3 regions of the Corallincola spongiicola genome follow, and region 1 is predicted to be linked to each of the others. Evidence: predicted binding sites of a transcription regulator. Region 1 holds the regulator's gene; each other region holds the start of a gene.
What was found. Region 1 encodes sigma-54, which starts transcription at its own class of promoters, with help from an activator protein. Its sites were predicted from a motif close to GTTGGCACGNNNNTNGNNT; they were not measured.
Positions count from the first base shown of each region.

Region 2: a site for sigma-54 is predicted at 983-1,001, ahead of flhA (flagellar biosynthesis protein FlhA). Genes of this name have one in related genera too.
Region 3: a site for sigma-54 is predicted at 1,300-1,318, ahead of nifB (nitrogenase cofactor biosynthesis protein NifB). Genes of this name have one in related genera too.

Region 1 covers NZ_SHLY01000004.1:241,146-243,426, reverse strand. The annotation lists gene hpf (ribosome hibernation promoting factor) at 1-196, opposite strand, end outside; gene EXY25_RS13275 (RNA polymerase factor sigma-54) at 228-1,724, opposite strand; gene lptB (LPS export ABC transporter ATP-binding protein) at 1,814-2,281, opposite strand, start outside.
Region 2 covers NZ_SHLY01000009.1:27,348-29,628, reverse strand. The annotation lists gene flhB (flagellar biosynthesis protein FlhB) at 1-887, shown strand, start outside; gene flhA (flagellar biosynthesis protein FlhA) at 1,039-2,281, shown strand, end outside.
Region 3 covers NZ_SHLY01000001.1:733,029-735,309, reverse strand. The annotation lists gene nifA (nif-specific transcriptional activator NifA) at 1-1,214, shown strand, start outside; gene nifB (nitrogenase cofactor biosynthesis protein NifB) at 1,389-2,281, shown strand, end outside.

The sequences.
Region 1 (2,281 bases):
CTGCATTCGCAAAGATCTCTCCACCATTTAGGTGCAGTGTGGCTTCGGCTTTTTGGGTTAATTTCTCAACATTGAGGATCACGTGGACATTGTTGATGTGGTCAAAGTGGCGCTCTAATTTACTAAATTTTCCGTCGACATACTCTCGCAGAGAGTCTGTTACTTCTACATGATGGCCGGTAAGATTGATTTGCATAGACCTCATCCTTATTTAGTTTTATTGCCTGCTATAGCAAGCTTTTTCGCTGATTTGACGGTGGAATAGACAAGGATTCCCGATACTTCGCAATGGTTCTCCGCGCTACCTGAATTCCCTGATCTGCCAGTAGGTCAGCAATCTTGCTATCTGACAAAGGCTTATTAGGGATTTCTGCCGCCACAAGTTTCTTGATTAACGCTCTAATTGCCGTTGAAGAACATTCTCCGCCACTTTCAGTACTGACATGACTGGAGAAGAAATACTTGAGTTCGAAAATACCCCGCGGGGTATGCATATATTTTTGTGTGGTTACTCGAGAGATGGTGGACTCGTGCATATCAACCGCTAAGGCAATATCATTGAGTACCATTGGCTTCATCGCTTCATCGCCGTACTCAAAGAAGTCGCGTTGGAACTGTACAATACAGTTGGCGACCTTGAGTAGGGTGTCGTTACGACTTTCCAGACTTTTGATAAACCACTTCGCTTCCTGCAGGTGGGAGCGTATATATTGACTGTCAGTGGTGTTCTTTACCGTCCGGCTCATCGCTGCGTATTGCTGATTCACTTTCAGCTTGGGTACCGAGTCGGGGTTTAGCTCAACCACCCAACGTCCAGCTTTTTTCATTACCGACACATCGGGGATCACATATTGCTCATCACCGCTGATCACTGCGCTGCCGGGACGCGGATTCAACGATTGGATCACCCGCAGAACTTCACGGAGCTGGTCTTCTTTCAGTTTGGTCTTGCGCATCAATTGGCGATAATCCCGGCTGGCTAGCAGGTCAATATACTGGCCAATAACCTGGCGGCACTCTTTTAGCCAAGGTGTCTCTTTGGCAAACTGATTGAGTTGTACCAGCAGACACTCCTGCAATGTGCGGGCACCTACGCCAATGGGATCGAACAGTTGTACTCGCTTAATGACCGCTTCTACTTCATCAAGTTCGATATCTTCCTGCCCTAAAGAAGTAAGAATATCGTCGGCGGTGACCGTCAGGTAACCCGATTCATCAATCCCATCGATTATCGATGTCGCAATGGCTCTGTCGACATCTGTGAACGGGGTTAATTGCATCTGCCATTCCAGATGATCTTGCAACGACTCTGTGGTTTCGCCTTGATAGGTAAAGTCGGCGTCATCACTGAACGAGGAACCTGAAACGGGCGCTGCTGAAAGGTGGTCATCCCAGGTTGTATCGGTAGGCAGTTCTTCATTGATTTGTTGTTGGTTGAGCGCCTCAGATGTTTCCATGGCTGCATCTTCGCGCTCTTCCGACTGATTATTTTCAGCATTAGCCGTGGTTTGTTCCAGCTTGTCAGTCGCGGTATGGCTTTCACCATTAACTTGCTCACTGGTTTCTTCCGCTTCGTTTTGCTCGAGTAGCGGATTATTATCCAGCGCTTCTTGGATCTCTTGCTGAAGGTCGAGCGTCGACAATTGCAATAGCCGGATTGCTTGCTGCAATTGCGGCGTCATGGTGAGTTGCTGACCTAAACGTAACTGTAATGACGGTTTCATCTACTTCCGTGACATTTAAAATAATGCTGTTGCTGTCATCGTTAATCGGCACTCAAAAGAGCCCGATGTATCAACGCTGGTTACTTACACTATAGCCGGAATTGTTCCCCGAGATATACGTCTCGTACCTTTTGGTCGGCTAACACTTGTTCCGGTTTTCCTTCGGCGATTAACTCTCCGTGGCTAACGATATAAGCATATTCGCACACATCGAGTGTTTCTCGCACGTTATGATCAGTGATCAATACACCGAGACCACGGTCTCTAAGGTGTTGAATAATCTTTTTTATATCTGTGACTGAGATAGGGTCTACGCCAGCGAAAGGCTCATCCAGCAGCACGAACCTAGGTTCCACAGCCAGCGCTCTGGCTATCTCTACTCGACGGCGTTCACCACCTGACAGTGACATACCTAAGCTATCTCTTATGTGAGTGATGCTAAACTCTTCTAGCAGATGTTCCAAGGTTTCCGTGCGCTGTAACCGGCTTAACTCTGGACGGGTTTGCAGTACTGCCATGATGTTGTCAGCGACACTGAGCTTACGAAAAATGGAGGA
Region 2 (2,281 bases), on a different contig from region 1:
GGCCCGATGCGCTGATGCAACTGCTGTTTCCCATGGGGGGCTTTATTGCCATGTTGTTCGTGGCAACGCTGGCTGGCTCCATTTTGATGGGGGGGATCACCTTTAGTAGTCAAGCGATGGCTCCCAAGTTGAGCAAGATGTCGCCGGCCAAAGGCTTTAAGCGGATGTTTGGGGTGCAAGCGCTGGTGGAGCTGCTGAAGGCGGTGGCGAAATTTGCATTTATTGCCCTGTTTGCATTCTTATTGCTGTCGTTTAAATTCGAAGAGATCCTGCATATCAGTGTCGAGTCTTTTCCTGGCAACATCGCCCATGCAGTAGAGCTGCTGCTGTTCATGTTTATCATTCTCTGCCTTTCGCTACTGTTTATTGTCGCGATCGATGTGCCGTTTCAGATCTGGAATCACACCAAACAGCTGCGCATGACCAAGCAAGAGGTGCGCGATGAGATGAAAGATGTAGAAGGGCGTCCGGAAGTGAAGGGGCGCGTTCGTCAGATGCAGCGAGAAATTGCTCAACGCCGGATGATGGGGGATGTGCCGAAAGCGGACGTTGTGGTGACTAACCCGACGCACTATTCCGTGGCTTTGAAGTATGATGTGAATGGCGTCAGCGCACCGCGAGTTATCGCAAAAGGTAATGACGAGGTGGCGATGAAGATCCGTGAGATTGCCCGTGAAAAAGAGGTGCCAATAATGGTGGCACCGCCATTGGCTCGGGCAATTTACTACACCACGAAGCTGGGCAAGGAGATCCCGGACGGTCTGTTCGTTGCGGTTGCCCAAGTGCTCGCTTATGTATACCAGTTAAATGAGTACAAGAAGGGCACCGGGAAAAAGCCGACGCCTCTGCCAAAAGAGTTACCTATCCCGGATGAGCTAAAGCATTAATGTCGGTCATTCTATTCATCGCTTAATACGCTTTTTCTCCTCCGTGCTGTTTTATTCCTCTTCTATTCTAGCGCTCATCTCTTAATTGACTTCGTGCTGGCCTGACTCTTGCAGAATCAGTCCTAGAGTCAATTTTGTGTCGCAGTGAGTTATGGATCTTAAAGCAACATTAGGCAGTCTGGATTTTCAACGGGTACGTCAGATCCAAGGGATCGGGGCGCCGATTATTGTATTGGCAGCGTTGGCCATGGTTGTGTTGCCGATGCCTGCACTGCTGCTGGATATGCTGTTCTCATTTAATATTGCGCTGGCGTTGGTGGTCTTATTAGTCACCATCTATACGCTGCGGCCATTAGAGTTCGCCGCTTTCCCTACCGTACTTCTGGTGACCACCTTACTGCGTTTGGCATTGAACGTTGCTTCAACACGAGTGGTGTTATTGCGTGGTCATGAAGGCCCTGACGCTGCGGGTAATGTGATTGAGGCGTTTGGTTCGGTGGTGATTGGCGGTAACTACGCCGTCGGTCTGGTGGTGTTCGCCATTCTGGTCATTATTAACTTTGTGGTAGTCACTAAAGGTGCTGGGCGTATTTCAGAAGTAAGCGCACGCTTTACTTTGGATGCGATGCCCGGCAAACAGATGGCTATTGATGCCGACCTGAATGCCGGCTTAATCAGTCAGGATCAGGCAAGAACTCGACGGGATGACATTGCCCGTGAAGCAGACTTCTATGGCTCGATGGATGGTGCCAGTAAGTTCGTTAAAGGTGATGCTGTCGCCGGTATTCTTATTCTATTTATTAACGTGATCGGCGGTTTTATCATCGGTATGGTGCAGCATGATCTGGCGTTTTCTGAAGCGCTAGAGATCTACACCCTGCTGACTATCGGTGACGGTTTGGTGGCGCAGATCCCTGGGCTGCTCCTCTCTATCGGTGCCGCCATTATGGTGACACGTCAAAGCGCCTCGGCTGACATGGGGCAGCAAGTGTTGTCACAGATGTTTGATAACCCGAAAGCGCTGATTATCTCCGCTGGCTTACTGTTCCTGATGGGTATTGTACCTGGCATGCCTCACCTGGCTTTCTTAACACTGGCGTTTGCTGCTGGCGGTATGGCTTACCTGATGCACCGTCGCCGGGCTGCTGCAGCACTTGCGGAAGCCGAGGCGGCAGCCAAAGCTGCCAGCCCAGAACAGCAAGCGGCTGCCGCAGCGGCAGCGCCGAAAGAGTTGGGTTGGGATGATGTTCGCCCAGTGGATATTATTGGTCTGGAAGTGGGTTATCGTCTCATTCCGCTGGTGGATAAAGGCCAAGGTGGTGAGTTACTTAATCGTATTAAGGGCGTGCGTCGTAAGTTGAGTCAAGAACTTGGCTTCCTCGTGCCAGCTGTGC
Region 3 (2,281 bases), on a different contig from region 1:
TGTATGCGCTTGATAAACCGTTTATTGCTGTGCCGTTGAAGCAGCGTGATGGCACGGTACATGGGGTATTAGCCGCGCAGCCAGAACTCGCCAGTACCGAATTGTTGGAGCATTTCACACGACTGGTAGAGATGATCGCCACGCTGATCGGTAAAAATGTGCTATTGGCAAAAAATGTCGCCGAGCAGAATGACAACCTGGTCGCTGAGCGTGATCGTTTGCGGCGCAAAGTGCGCGGCAATTACAGCTTCGACAATATGGTTGGCCATACCCGTTCAATGCGCAAGATATTTGAGCAGGTGCGCTTGGTATCGAAATGGGACAGTACCGTATTGGTGCGGGGTGAGTCAGGCACGGGTAAGGAATTGATCGCCAATGCCATTCATTATAACTCGCCACGAGCAAACGGGCCTTTCGTTAAGTTGAACTGCGCTGCACTGCCAGACAACCTGTTGGAATCGGAACTGTTTGGTCATGAGAAGGGGGCGTTTACCGGGGCGGTAAAGCAGCGTAAAGGTCGATTTGAGATGGCCGATGGCGGCACCCTGTTTCTTGATGAAGTGGGGGAGATATCAGCAGCGTTTCAGGCCAAGCTTTTGCGGATCCTGCAGGAGGGAGAATTTGAGCGGGTTGGCGGTACGCAAACGTTAAAGGTTGACGTGCGTATTGTTGCGGCAACTAACCGTAATCTTGAAGATGAGGTGCGTGCCGAACGGTTCCGGGAAGATCTATATTATCGACTCAACGTGATGCCTATCTACCCGCCACCGCTACGGGAGCGTATTGAAGATCTGCCGGAGTTGACCAAGTTTCTGATTGAAAAACTGTCCAAGGTACAAAACCGTGAGCTGTCGGTGACCGATGGCGCGATCCGTACCATGATGGGATATCACTGGCCAGGTAATGTCCGTGAGCTGGAAAATATGCTGGAGCGGGCGTCCATCATGAGTGAAGAGGGCAGTATCGATCAGGATTTGATCATGCTTGGCGGCGTTGATGCGCCGATGAAACTCTCTTCTTCTGCGCCTAACTTGACTGCCACTTTAGCTAAAACGGACCTGGAAGATCCTGAAATAGATGAACGTGAGCGGGTGGTTGCTGCATTGGAACAGGCGGGTTGGGTGCAAGCGAAAGCCGCGCGCTTGCTGGATATGACTCCAAGACAGATCGCTTACCGAATACAAACGATGAATATCAGAATGCGACAACTCTAATGTCAGGTACCTCACAAATGTGATGTTTGTGAGGTACATCACTCTCGAGTCCTTTCTTAACTTATTGAAAAATAACTATTAACGTGTTGGCGGGTCCTTTGCATTAGCTTATGTAAGTGAATTGACTGAAACGGATGGGTGACCTAGTCACCAGGATGTATGTGGAGGACTCAGATGGGCGAGCTGCTAGCAACTCAACAAGCGAAGATTGAAACGCACCCTTGTTATTCAAAACAGGCACACCAGTACGCGCGTATTCACCTCCCGGTAGCGCCCGCCTGTAACATTCAATGTAACTACTGTAATCGTAAGTTTGATTGCAGTAATGAGTCTCGTCCGGGCGTTGTCTCAAAACTGATGTCACCAGCGGAAGCGGTGGCTCGCTATCAAAAAGTGAAGATGCGGATCCCAGAAACCCGTGTCGTTGGGATCGCTGGGCCTGGTGATCCGTTGGCTAATCCAAAGTCGACCATAGCTACCTTGAAAGCGGTGGCAGCGCTACAACATGAGCTGCACCTGTGTGTCTCAACCAATGGCTTAAATCTGCTTGATCACGTTGATGACCTAAAGGCGGTGGGTGTAGACCACCTAACCATCACTATTAACTGTATCGACGCTGATATAGGCAGCAAGATCTATCCCTGGGTCTATTTTAACCATAAACGTTTACGTGGTCGTGTAGCGGCACAAACGCTGATTGACCGTCAGCTGGCTGGTTTAAAAGCGGCGGCGGACCTCGGCATGTTGGTGAAGATCAACACCGTACTGATCCCGGGGGTCAATGATCATCACGTTGCGGCAGTCGCGCAAGAGGTGAAACGCCTAGGCGCTATGTTGCATAACGTTATGCCGCTGATCGCAGAAGCGGAACACGGTACTTACTTTGGTTTAATGGGGCAGCGAAGCCCGACTGAATCTGAGATTGCCGCGGCTCGTGAAGCGGCGGGGCAGTCGATGGAGCAGATGAGCCATTGTCAGCAGTGCCGCGCTGATGCCGTAGGTAAGCTGGGGCAAGATTGTCATGCGGACCTTGATGATGACGGGTCTAGCGCGTGTGGCACTAGCGC